One region of the Alkalibacterium psychrotolerans genome, then DNA from elsewhere that is predicted to be linked to it. Evidence: riboswitches for the same ligand, from Rfam matches in the RefSeq annotation. Region 1 holds a riboswitch; each other region holds the start of a gene.
The links. A riboswitch is a leader RNA that binds a small molecule or an ion and turns the genes downstream of it on or off. The one in region 1 is predicted to bind thiamine pyrophosphate.
Positions count from the first base shown of each region.

Region 2: it holds a riboswitch for thiamine pyrophosphate, as region 1 does, so the genes downstream of both, thiM (hydroxyethylthiazole kinase) here and ACYVLS_RS01565 (YkoF family thiamine/hydroxymethylpyrimidine-binding protein) in region 1, are expected to answer to the same signal.
Region 3: it holds a riboswitch for thiamine pyrophosphate, as region 1 does, so the genes downstream of both, thiT (energy-coupled thiamine transporter ThiT) here and ACYVLS_RS01565 (YkoF family thiamine/hydroxymethylpyrimidine-binding protein) in region 1, are expected to answer to the same signal.

Region 1 is NZ_BAAGPH010000006.1:82,519-86,742, forward strand. Features, by position in the region: gene ACYVLS_RS01550 (mechanosensitive ion channel family protein) at 1-795, shown strand, start outside; gene ACYVLS_RS01555 (AAC(3) family N-acetyltransferase) at 880-1,686, shown strand; gene ACYVLS_RS01560 (GNAT family N-acetyltransferase) at 1,713-2,237, shown strand; TPP riboswitch at 2,329-2,433, shown strand; gene ACYVLS_RS01565 (YkoF family thiamine/hydroxymethylpyrimidine-binding protein) at 2,476-3,105, shown strand; gene ACYVLS_RS01570 (ECF transporter S component) at 3,102-3,689, shown strand; gene ACYVLS_RS01575 (ABC transporter ATP-binding protein) at 3,739-4,224, shown strand, end outside.
Region 2 is NZ_BAAGPH010000047.1:48,599-52,822, forward strand. Features, by position in the region: gene ACYVLS_RS08755 (insulinase family protein) at 1-971, shown strand, start outside; TPP riboswitch at 1,501-1,598, shown strand; gene thiM (hydroxyethylthiazole kinase) at 1,675-2,511, shown strand; gene ACYVLS_RS08765 (MTH1187 family thiamine-binding protein) at 2,513-2,821, shown strand; gene ACYVLS_RS08770 (thiamine phosphate synthase) at 2,814-3,518, shown strand; gene ACYVLS_RS08775 (hypothetical protein) at 3,838-4,224, shown strand, end outside.
Region 3 is NZ_BAAGPH010000001.1:13,721-17,944, forward strand. Features, by position in the region: gene ACYVLS_RS00060 (biotin--[acetyl-CoA-carboxylase] ligase) at 1-3, opposite strand, end outside; gene ACYVLS_RS00065 (ribonuclease J) at 176-1,879, shown strand; TPP riboswitch at 1,883-1,989, shown strand; gene thiT (energy-coupled thiamine transporter ThiT) at 2,076-2,642, shown strand; gene cls (cardiolipin synthase) at 2,729-4,183, shown strand.

The DNA.
Region 1 (4,224 bases):
ATACTGAGACGCTTTTTGATGAACCGTATGTACAACCGGCTGAAAAACACGAGTAACTGGTATGTGACGCGCAAGGTAGCCAAGTGGATAAATAACCTCATGCTGGCCATACTCTTTCTCTACATATTTGGAAGTAACCTGACTGGCTTTACAACAGCCATTGGGTTGGCGGGTGCCGGGGTTACCTATGCTTTGAGAGAAGTCATCGTCAGCTTTGCCGGCTGGTTTGCCATTTTATTTGGAGACTTTTTCAACACAGGCGACCGAGTGCTCCTAGGAAGCACCAAAGGAGACGTCATCGATATTGGCGTGCTGCGGACGACTTTGATGGAAATGGAAGAATGGGTGGATGGTGACCAGTACACCGGCAGAATTGTCCGTGTGGCGAATAGCTCCATTTTTACGGCTCCTGTATACAATTACACCGCTGATTTTCAGTTTCTATGGGATGAAATCCATATTCCCCTTCGGTTCAACAGTGACATTGACTATGCAAGGGCCATGCTTTTGGAGGTAGCTGATGAGGTCATTGGAACGTATCATGAACAGTCTGAAAGAGAATGGACAGAGATGAAACGTCGATTTAGAATAGAGAATGCTTCACTGAAACCCCAGGTGTTTGTCTCATTTGATGACAACTGGGTTAAAGTCAGCCTCAGGTATGTTGTAGGTACTAGAGAACGCCGTAAAATCAGAGACGAGCTCTTCCGAATGATATTGAAACGAATTAAAGCATCTGAAAATAAACTTCAGCTGGCCTCTGAGACCATTGAAATCGTTCCATCAGAAGATTAAAATAAAGAAGAGAAAAAGCCTGGATCATTGCTTTTGATGCAGGCTTTTTACATAAATAGTAAATAAAATAAGGAAGTGAACGTTTTGGGAGAAGACCTGATAAAACGAACCCGCTATCCAAACACTGTGCAGTCGATTGCAAAAGAGTTGAAGGAGCTGGGCTTAAAGAAAGATGCTATTGTTCTGGTGCATAGCTCTTTATCAAAAGTCGGCTGGGTTAACGGTGGTGCAGCCGCATTTATAGATGCATTGATGACCGTGATTGATCCGGAAGTCGGCACTTTAATTATGCCAGCACAGCCGGGAGACTGGAGCGAGCCGTCTAACTGGCAGAACCCACCCGTTCCGGAAAGCTGGTGGGAGACTATTCGGGAAACAATGCCTGCTTTTGATCCGGATAAAACACCTTGTCCGTCGATGGGAGTAGTGGCTGACTTGTTCCGAACCTATCCGAATGTGAAGAGAAGCAGTCATCCAGCGGTATCCTTCTGTGCCTGGGGAAAAGAGGCGGAAGAACTGACAGCAGACCACAGCCTCAACTTTGGCTTGGGAGAGCAGTCTCCTCTGAAAAAGCTTTACGATAAAGATGCCCTGGTTTTAGCTGTTGGAACGGATTATGATACGTCGACGGCGATGCACCTGGGAGAATACCGCGCCCCTAACCCGGCCCTAACTGAAGAAGGGGCTCCGATTCTGGACAACGGTAGACGAGTATGGCAAACCTATACTGATATTGAGTTGAACGAAGATCAGTTCATTTCAGTTGGTAAACAACTGGAAGACAAAGGGTTAGTCACTCAAGGTCAGATAGGGAATGCCCAGACCAAATTATACAGACTAAGAGGCGCAGTAGATCAATCAGAACTGTATTTTACTGAATTCAGAAATTAGACTAAATAATAAAAGAGGAAGAAAAAATGCAGATAAGATTTGAAAGAGTCGGACTGAACGAGCTGGAGACACTTCAGTCAATTAGCATTGAAACATTCAAGGACACATTCGAGAAAGATAATACTGAACAGGATATGGCTGATTACTTGTCTACTGCCTGTAGTAAAGAAAAGTTGAAAGCGGAACTTGAAAACGATAACGCCTTTTTCTATTTTCTATACTTTGAAGATGAGCTGGCTGGCTATATGAAGCTTAATCTTAAAGAAGCGCAGACAGAGAATATTGCCCCGGCTGGCTTGGAAATCGAGCGGATTTATATTCGAAAAGACTATAAGCGTAAAGGCTTGGGATCAATAATGCTAGATAAGGCTTTCGAAATGGCTGAAAAGCAAGACTGCACAAGTGTCTGGTTGGGTGTGTGGGAGCATAATGAACCGGCGAAAGCTTTTTATAGAACAAAAGGATTCGAGAAAGTCGGAACGCACTCTTTTTACATGGGAGAAGATAAGCAGCTGGACTGGATTATGCAGGTAAAGCTGTTAGAAAAGTAAGCAATTGTTGGTAAAATGCTTTGAATAGTTAAAAATGTATTGTAATCATTCCTGTGACTTGGTATAGTAACTATGGAATAAAAAATTAAATACGGAAGATCCTGGGAGTCTCGAATTGGAGGCTGAGAGTGATGTATATCAGACCAGTAACCTGATCAGCGTAATGGCTGCGTAGGAAGTATCTTATATATTATGGCTCTTTCCTATGGATTTTTTTCGTTTGGAGGAGTATTTTTTTATGTCAAAAAACTATGTCAACTACGGAAGTTGTGCAGCTGGAAAGCCTGGTTCCACTATGGAAACCACTGGCGCACGGTTTAACTTATCACCAATGAGTGATGATTTTTTCTCAATTATTTTGGGGGCAATCAAGCAAGTCGATTTATCGAAAGTATGGGCGGAGACTGATCATATTTCTACCGTTTACCGGGGAAAAGAAGAAGCTGTCTTTGATGCACTGAAAGCGGCGTATCTCTATGCCTATAAAGAAGGCGTGCATATGACGCTGGAGGCTACTGTTTCAAAAGGCTGTCCTGGTGATTCAGACAGTGATTACACACTGGAAATGGATAACCCACGCGTCAACAATGAAGAAACAAAAGCTATCGACTTCCCGGTTATCGGAAAATTTGCCTTATATCCAATGGGCTCGGACAATTACATGGGCACCATTGCAAAAGTGGTCAACGAAGGTATTGACCGCGGTGTGGTGACCGGATCTGGTCATTACGGCACTAATCTGGGCGGCAGCTCACAGGAAGTCTTCGACTATTTAGAATATGTCTCCAACACTGTAGGTAAAGAAGTCAGTCACTACGTCAGCCAGTTCACTCTGCACTGCAATGTACCAGAAGGAGATGTCCAATGAACAGAAAACCATTAAGTCTCAGAGACTATTTACTCATGTCACTGATTGCCGTTGTTTTTGGGATTGTCTTTTTAATGGCTGTATATGCAGGAACGGCTTTGACTGCTGTACTGACACCGATGGGACTCGGCATACTCGGCTATGAACCTTTTTATGGTATCTGGTACTCGGCAGCCCTCGTCACTACCTACATGATTAGAAAACCGGTAGTCGGTGTTGTCACTGAAGTGGCCACTGCACTCGTGCAGATTCTTTTAGGGAATATGTTCGGAGCCATCGTACTGATTTCCGCTTTTATTCAGGGGATGGGCGTCGAGCTGGCCTTCTTTGCTACTCGGTATGAAAAATATACCTATAAAGTATCGATGCTGGCTGCCGTGATTACCACACTATTCTCCTTTGTCTGGACAGGTTACAGGGACAACTACCTGGCTATGAACGGGGGTATCGTCCTGGCGATTTTCGTCATCCGTCTGTCGAGCGCCTTGTTCTTCACCGGTTTCGTGGCGAAATGGTTGTGCGACAAGCTGGATGAAGCCGGCGTATTGAATCACAACCTGAAAGCCAGTGAAGCCGTTGAGTGAAACGGTTCTGTCAATTGAAAATTTGACATTTGAAATAGAAGGAAAAAAGTTGATTGACCAAGTCAGTCTTGATATTCAAGCGGGTGAGACCGTCCTTCTCTGCGGGAGAAGTGGCAGTGGGAAGAGCACCCTGGCTAATTTGATAAACGGCTATTATCCTGAGTACGGTGGAAAACAGTCTGTTGGCCGACTTGCCATAAAAGATCAGGATATAAGCGGGCAGTCGGTAGTGGAGCGCTCAGACAAAGTGCAGACGATTTTCCAGAATGCGCGGCTGTCATTTTCCATGCGAACGTTGAGAGAGGAAATGGTCTTCTGCCTGGAAAATACCCGGACACCTCTATCAGAAATTAACGGCATCATCGAGGAGAAAGCAGCTGCCTTTCAACTGACTGATTTGCTGGACCGATCTTTTGACGACTTGTCTGGAGGGGAACTGCAGAAAGCAGCTTTTGTCTGTGCCTCGCTGACCGATGTGCCGCTCTTTATCATGGATGAACCCTTTGCCAATATGGATGAAGACACGATGCAGACT
Region 2 (4,224 bases), on a different contig from region 1:
CAACCCAATTTACCGATCAAACGGAAATCTATAAGCTGGTTCAAAGCTATATCAGTGATTTCGAAAATCGCATCAATTTCAGAGCTCATGTGATTGCAGCCAACCGTGCGCTCAGTCAAGTGAAGCCTTTGTCCAAACTAGGCGAAAAACTGAATGGCATTGACCAGTTCAACTATTTAAAAGACGTTCGTGATGAGATTAAAGGAGACGCTGAATCAGCACTAAGTACTGACTTGGCCGATATTTTGACCAGACTGTTGTCTAAACGCCGATTTAATGTGCTTTATGTTGGTGACCGAAAGCAAAGCGAGCAGGTCAAAGCGGTATTTAAAGACGCCTTTTCTGACCTGCCTGATACAGACTTAGGTGATCCGGCCCAGTTTGAAGCAGGGCAGAGACAGAATGAAGCCTTTGTCACAGCGCAAGACGTGAACTATGTCGGCCTCGCCGCCAATGCCCGTGGAAAACTGGATTACACTGGCGAAACGCAAGTCCTGTCGACCGCCTTCAAGTTTGACTATCTGTGGAACAATATTCGTGTGAAAGGGGGCGCATACGGCTCGCTGTATCTGCACAGACGCAACGGCAATGTTGCCTTGGCTTCCTACCGCGATCCGAATATAACGAAGACACTGGATACGTACAAGGCTTTACCGGCCTTCGTCAAAGAACTTGAGTTGAGCGAATCCGAACTCTTGAAGTATATTATCGGAACACTGAGTCCTTTAGAGCAGCCGAAATCAGCCCAAAACCGAGGCATGACGGCATTCTCCCGCTACCAGCGCGGCATTTCAAAAGAAGATTTGGTTCAACTGAAAACTGAAATTCTGGAAAGTGAGTCAGACGCCTTGTCTGCACTGCATGAAGCTTACGCCGAGTTGATCAAAGACAGCACCGTTTCTGTCATTGGTAATAAAGCTCAGATAGAAAAGGAAAAAGACTTGTTCGACGTAGTCTACGAACTGTATTAAGCAATAAGGAAGATGTCCGCTACTGTAGCGGGCATCTTTTTTCATTTTTTAAAGGACAAAAAAGCTGGTTGGTGGCTAATTGAGTGTGTTGCCCGGTGACTCAAGCCGTACAGCAAAGTGAATAAGGGGGGAACGACTCGTTGACCCTATACTTGACAACTGGATAGAGTCGGGTTCGGGGGCAAAGGTGATTAGACCCGTTACTGAAGCAGCTGATTCGGTTGAGTTCAGGGGGAAAGAGGCTTTGACCCGTATCTCAAAAAAAATCGGTCAGCCAGTACGGGGCAAACGAGCGTTGACCTGTAACCGAAAAACAAGCGTTCACTGAGTTCCGGGTCTAAAGTCGTTTGACCGGCAACTGAAGAAAAGCAGCGAGCCGAGTCCATGCACAAAAACGATTTTAAAGATTATAAGGTAAGAAAACGGCACGTTTTCTCTCGACTATCGTTTTGTCAGAATCTTAACTTATGGTAAACTGGACATGGAAAAGGAATTCAGTGCTTTTTACACATAACAGTTGAATAGCTTCGATATATTGAAGGGGGACTCCTTGGAGTTGAGAAGGTTAAACCTGACCCTTTGAACCTGTTAGTTCAGACTAGCGTAGGGATCAATATGAGCCATTATTGACTTTCCGGTGCTTGTCTACTTCACAGTAGCTGAGCCCTTTTTTATTACAAAAAAAGAGAGGATCGATTCATTCATGACTAAAGATTCACTAATCAAAGACATGACCAAAACCGTTCAGACAGTGAAGGACACCAACCCGATGGCCGGTTCCATCACTAATTCTGTCACCATTAACTTTGTGGCCAACACACAAATTGCTACAGGCGGATCAGCTGCGATGGTCTATTTGCCGGATGAAGGGGAGTTTCTCGCGAAAGCCGGCGGTGCGACTTATATCAATATGGGCACACTGATGCCGATTTACGAAGAAACCCTGCCCCAAACCGTCAAGGCGCTGAAAAATGCTCACAAGCCTTGGGTGCTGGACCCAGTCGCTATCGGCATTGGTCAGCTCCGGACAGATATGCTGAAACTGTTTAAAGACTACAAACCAACGATTATCAAAGGAAACGCCTCTGAAGTCATTGCTTTAGCCGGCCTTTGGGAACTGGAAGGCGGGAGCGGTGAATCTCAAGTTCGCGGCGTCGATTCGACCAATCAGGTAGAGGAAGCGAAAGCTGCAGCTGTCTCACTGGCTCAATGGACCGGGGGTGCTGTCATTGTTTCCGGAGAAGTCGACTTTGTAACCGACGGAACACTTATGGCTGAAAGTACCGGTGGCTCTCATTTCCTCGGGAAGATTACCGGTGGCGGCTGTGCACTAGGAGGCGCCGCTGCGGTCTACTTGACCAGTGCCAGCCCCTTTGTCGCTGCTTTAACAGCTGTCCAGGCCTTTAACGTCAGCGGCCAGCGGGCAGAAGACACAGTGGATGCGCCAGCCAGCTTTCAGACTGCATTTTTAGACGAACTGTATAAAGCTACACCCGAAGACATTGCCACAAATCCATTTGAAGTGAAAGGAGTCGATTAATATGAACACACTTGTAGCTGTTGCTATTGCACCTGTCGGATCAGAAGATGAACTGGCTGATCAGGTTGCAGAAATTGTCAAAGTCATTCGTGAGTCCGGCCTGCCTAACCGCACCACATCCATGTTTACAGAAATTGAAGGGCCATGGGATGAGGTCATGAAAGTTGTCAAAGAAGCCACGCAGGTTCTGACGGATAAAGGCATTCGCACAGAAGTCGTTTTGAAAGCCGATATTCGTCCAGGCCACGAGAATACTCTCCATTCAAAAGTGGACAAAATTAATGACCGTTTAGGTGAGCCCGATGCCTAGGGAGTCAAAAGTGGACGTGTCTGCTTACTTTGTCGTTGGTCCTGAAAATACCAACGGCAGAGAGGTCGCGCCTATTATTAAAGAGGTGGTGGAGGCTGGTTTTACCTGCATCCAGATTCGCTCGAAAGTGGCATCTGCCAGAGAACTGATTCAACTCACTAAAGAAGCCGCTGATGTAATAGAAGAAAGTGGCCGCGGAGATGAAGTGACCTTACTGGTGGATGACCGGCTCGACGTGGTCCTGGCTGCTAGAGAACAAGGCATCAAAGTCGATGGCATTCATGTCGGTCAGTCGGATATACCGGTAGATGTCTGCCGGAAGTATTTAGGCGAAGATGCCGTAATTGGCCTTTCAACGCGTACGGAACAATTGTTCGACTATGTAAAAAGTGAGAACACGGACATAATTGACTACTTCGGTGGAGGGCCGCTGCATGAAACAGAAACGAAACCCGACTGCGGGGCCACAGCTTCCGGACAGGTCATTACGCGTTCGTATGACGAGATAGCCGAACTGGCAAAAATCAGCCCCATTCCTGTGGTGATTGGCGGTGGCGTGAAGCTGCATCACATTCCCCAGCTGGCGCAGACCGGCATAGACGGCTTTTTCGTTGTCTCAGCCTTATCCCAGGCGGACAATCCAAAAGACGAAGCTGAGCAATTTATTTCGTCCTGGAAAAGTAATCAGCCAGCTTAACTAAATAAATTAGTGGAAAAGTGGCGTTCAGCTTCTGATGGGAGTGCTGAACTTCACTTTTTTGTGTTGACGTAAAGTTCAGTCTTCATTCACTAAGATAAACTAAAGAATTTTCCGAAAAAATGTAGTTCAGCTCACTACTCGACGCTTTCGATTATTAAAAGGAAGTTTTGGCCGGCCAAAACTATCTAAACAGCCCTTTATTTGACCGTCTTTTCAAAAAACATTGTGTAAAACTCACAATTCGTTATACTAAAGAGGTGCCTAATTTTAGATAAGTCTGGAACAGGTAAATTTGTCAACAGAAAAGGAAGATTCAATGTCACCCATTAGAAAACGTATCAGTTCGTATATCGGACTGTTTATCACTGCACTGATTGTCTTTTACATAACGACACCCGCATTAAATATCCATTCTCAGCAGTTCAGATTTTTGCTTTTAATGTTGTCTATCATCGTTATTTCGATTGAAGTCAGCATCGATCAGATCGGCGTCAAAAACAAACTAATCAAGTATGGCCTGCTTGCCTTACCGATTGTCCTTGTTCTTGTCATTGGCATCGGGAATCTGGTCAATGGTGTAATTTTCCGTTCGACTGATTATGCCGAGCTTATCGAGGTAGAGGAAAAAAGTTTTGAGACGAATTTTCCAAGCATGGATGAATCCTCTATTCCTATGATGGACAGAGATACTGCACAGCGCCTG
Region 3 (4,224 bases), on a different contig from region 1:
CAACACAGTAACCTCCAGATATATAAGTTCAGCTAGAGCCAGTATACCGGATAAGTAGGCATTTGCCTATATCTGTGCTATACTAAATGAAGTAAACTAATGAACGGATAGTTACATAGGTGAAAAATACTATAAATAAAATGCTTTAAAAAAGCGTATTAGAGGTGGAAAAATAGTGAGTAATATTAAGATTATTCCTCTTGGAGGAGTAAGAGAGAACGGAAAAAACTTATATGTCATAGAATCTGGTGACGATATATTCGTTTTGGACTGCGGGCTGATTTATCCAGAGGATGAACTGTTTGGAATCGATGCAGTTATACCAGATTTCACATATCTGGAGGAAAATAAAGACAGAATAGCCGGTGTATTTCTAACACACGGACACGAAGATGCCATTGGCGCGCTGCCATACTTCTTGGATACATTCCAGGTGCCAGTATTTGGTTCGGAACTAACGATAGCATTGGCCAAGCTTTTTGTGGAAAAATCAAGTTTCAATCCTTCATTTGAAGATTTTCATGTTATAGATGAACACACTGAAATTGACTTTAATGGGACATCCGTCAAGTTTTTCCGTACAACCCATACAATCCCGGACTCCATGGGAATAGCCGTGCACACATCGGAAGGTAACATCGTGTACACAGGGAACTTTAAGTTTGATCAAAGTGCTCAGGATATGTATCATACTGACTTGTCTCAGCTCGCCGATTTAGGTAAAGAGGGCGTCTTAGCTGTTTTAAGTGATTCAGGAGAAGCTGAAAGTATCGCTGAAAACGTTTCGGAAAAGAAAGTACAGGAAGAAGTGCTCGATATTTTCCAGGAAACGAGCAGTCGCATCATCGTCGCTGCAGTTGCCAGCAACATTTTAAGAATTCAGCAAGTCTTAAATGCTGCACACCGGTCAGGTAGAAAGGTCTTCATTACAGGTAAAAATCTGGAAGATATTCTGACTACTGCAATGGAACTGGATAAGCTGACTTTGCCGGATGACAATTTGATTGTTCCCGTTGATACAATTGAGAAGTATGACGATAATGAAATTCTTATTTTAGAAACGGGTTCAGCTGGTGAACCAATTAAGACGCTGAACAGAATGGCCACTCAAAACCATGATCAGGTTAATATAAAAGATGGCGACCTTGTCTTCATAGCAACAAGCCCTTCGACAGCAATGGAAGTTATGGTAGCTGAAACGGAGAATTTAATTTATAGAGCTGGGGCAACAGTTATAAAACTATCCGGCAATCTAAAAGCCTCCGGCCACGCCACACCGAACGATCTGCAGCTATTAATCAATCTGTTGAAACCGACTTATTTCATACCAATTCAGGGAGAATACCGTATGCTGGCCGCTCATGCTGCTTTGGCTAATGAGACCGGCATTCCTTACCCAAATATCTTTATTTTAAGTAATGGAGATGTTGTGAGTTATTCAAAAGGTAAAATGAAACAAAGCGGTCAAGTTCCAGCTGATAATACTTTAATTGATGGCATTGGTATTGGAGATATTGGAAACATCGTTTTGAGAGACAGACGACTTCTATCAGAAGACGGTATTTTTGTAGCTGTTGTAACAATCGATAGAAAGAAACAGAAAATTGTTTCTGATCCGCATATCGTTACTCGTGGTTTTGTCTTCGTTAAAGAAAGCCAGGATCTTATTAATGAGTCGACAGATATTGTCAGAAACATTGTGAAGAAGAATTTGAAACACAATGACTTTGATTGGGGATCTATCAAACAGGATATACGGGAAGGCTTGAATACTCATTTATTCAGAAAAACGAAGAGACGACCGATTATTCTACCAGTTATCATGGAAGTCAATCAAAATAGACGTTTTAAAAATAAAATTTCATGGTATTATTGTTAACAGATACTGTACTAGGGGAGTCAATGTGATTGGCTGAGAGTGAACTTGAAGTTCAGACCCTTTGAACCTGTACGTTCATGCGTGCGTAGGAAGAGTACTTAATTTTAGACAATAATGCAAGGCTTTTTAGCCTGCTCTCAGTATGTCTTTCACACTCCTCCCTAGTTCAGTTGAAAACTAGAGGAGGAGTTTTTTTATGCAAAATAAGCAATTGAGAATATATTTAGAGGGAACATTATTTGCTGCTTTGGCAATGGTTCTATCATGGATACCCTCAGGAATTGGATCATCCTACAGTGTGTCACTCGGTATGATACCCTTGACCTTTTACGCTATCAGACGCGGCTTGAAACCTGGCATATTTGCCGGCTTTTTATGGGGAGCACTGCATTTTGTAACCGGATCAGTGTATATGCTGAATGTCTATCAGGTTATTATCGAATACACAATTACGTATGCGAGTATTGGACTGGCCGGATTTTATTCGAAAGAAATTATCAGTAACATTCAGTCGAATGCTAGCAGAAAAGTATCTGTTTATTTGATTCTTGCAGTATTCGCGGGTGCACTGGGCCGGTATTTCTGGCATTTTATTGCCGGCTGGATATTCTGGGGTGACTATGCACTCTGGGGATTTAATGCCTTTGCTTTTTCACTGGTGATGAACGGCTTGAGCATGGTTTCGACAGCAATTGTGACAATAATTGTTCTCCTTATGCTCTACAAACGTTCACCGCTTGTCTTTATCCCTAAAACTAAATAGCTGTTTTGATTAAACTTAGTGGACAGATTGACAAAAGCTAATGTAAACTTAAAGAAATAATCCTCGATGGGGTAAGGAAGGTAGTCATGTCAATTTTAAGTTCACTATTCTGGGGGTTTATTTTCTTAAACTCGGCATTAGCCGTCTTCACTGTGTTTAGAGAAAAGGAAAGAGACATAGCGGCCATCTGGGCCTGGTTACTGGTCATCACCATGCTGCCAGTATTTGGCTTTATCATTTATCTGTTCTTAGGCAGAAAAATTTCTCGTGAATCAATTTTTGATCTTCAGAGTCAGGAAAAAATTGGCTTGCCGCAGTTAGTCGAGTCTCAGAAAAAACTGATAGAATCCGAAAACCTTGATGTCCCAGAGTCAGCTTACCAGGACAAGACGTTTGAAATGGTTCGTTTATTCCTGGAGAGTAATGATGCCGTCTTGACAAAAGGCAACAAAGTGGAGATCATCTCGGACGGAGAAGACAAATTTGAAAGATTGATTAGGGATATAGAGAAAGCGGAGCACCATATTCACGTCACGTACTATATTTTCAGAGGCGATGACATCGGTCTGAGGTTATTGAATGCGCTCGAAGAAAGAGCGAAACAGGGGGTTGAAGTAAAAGTCCTGTACGATCCGGTTGGAGCTAGAGTACTGGGCAAACATTTCTTTGATCGACTAAGGACTTGTGGTGGAGAAGCGGAGCCGTTTTTCGGGTCTCGTTTTTTCCTGATTAACTTACGCCTCAATTATCGAAATCACCGGAAAATTGTCGTCATTGATGGAACCGTTGGCTATACTGGCGGATTCAACGTTGGCGATGACTACTTAGGCTTGTATGAAGACATGGGCTACTGGAGAGATACGCATTTGAGAATTGAAGGAAATGGGGTTCTGTCTCTTCAAACACGTTTCTTGATGGACTGGAATGCTTCTGCCAAAGACAGAACCGTTGAATACAAAGAATCATACTTCCCGTTTTCTTCATTAAAAGGATCAACGGATATGCAGATAGTGTCCAGTGGTCCAGATGATGAAGTACACGCCATCAAAAAGGGCTTTATCAAGATGATTAGTATGGCCAAGGAGACTGTGTTAATTCAGACACCCTACTTTATTCCAGACGAAGCCTTAATGGAAACAATCAAGGTAGCTATTTTATCAGGTATTGATGTAAAGGTCATGATTCCCAATAAACCGGATCATCCCTTTATCTACCGAGCCACGCTTAGTTACGCAGAAGAACTGATTAGAAGTGGTGCAGAGGTTTATATTTATGACAAAGGCTTCCTGCATTCAAAAGCTATCGTAATAGATGGAGAAATCGTATCCATAGGAACAGCTAACTTTGATATTCGAAGTTTCAAACTTAATTTTGAAGTAAACGCCTTTATTTATGACCGTTATCTGGCTAAGAAACAAGTGGAATTATTTAAGAAAGATTTGCACGATTCTTACAGTCTGACAAAAGAAATGATTGCGGATTATTCTAAATGGGAAATATTCAAGCAGCAGTTCAGTCGACTCTTTTCTCCAATTCTATAAGAAAGTCGAATAGTTTGCGGCAGGTGGACGACGGGGTGCTT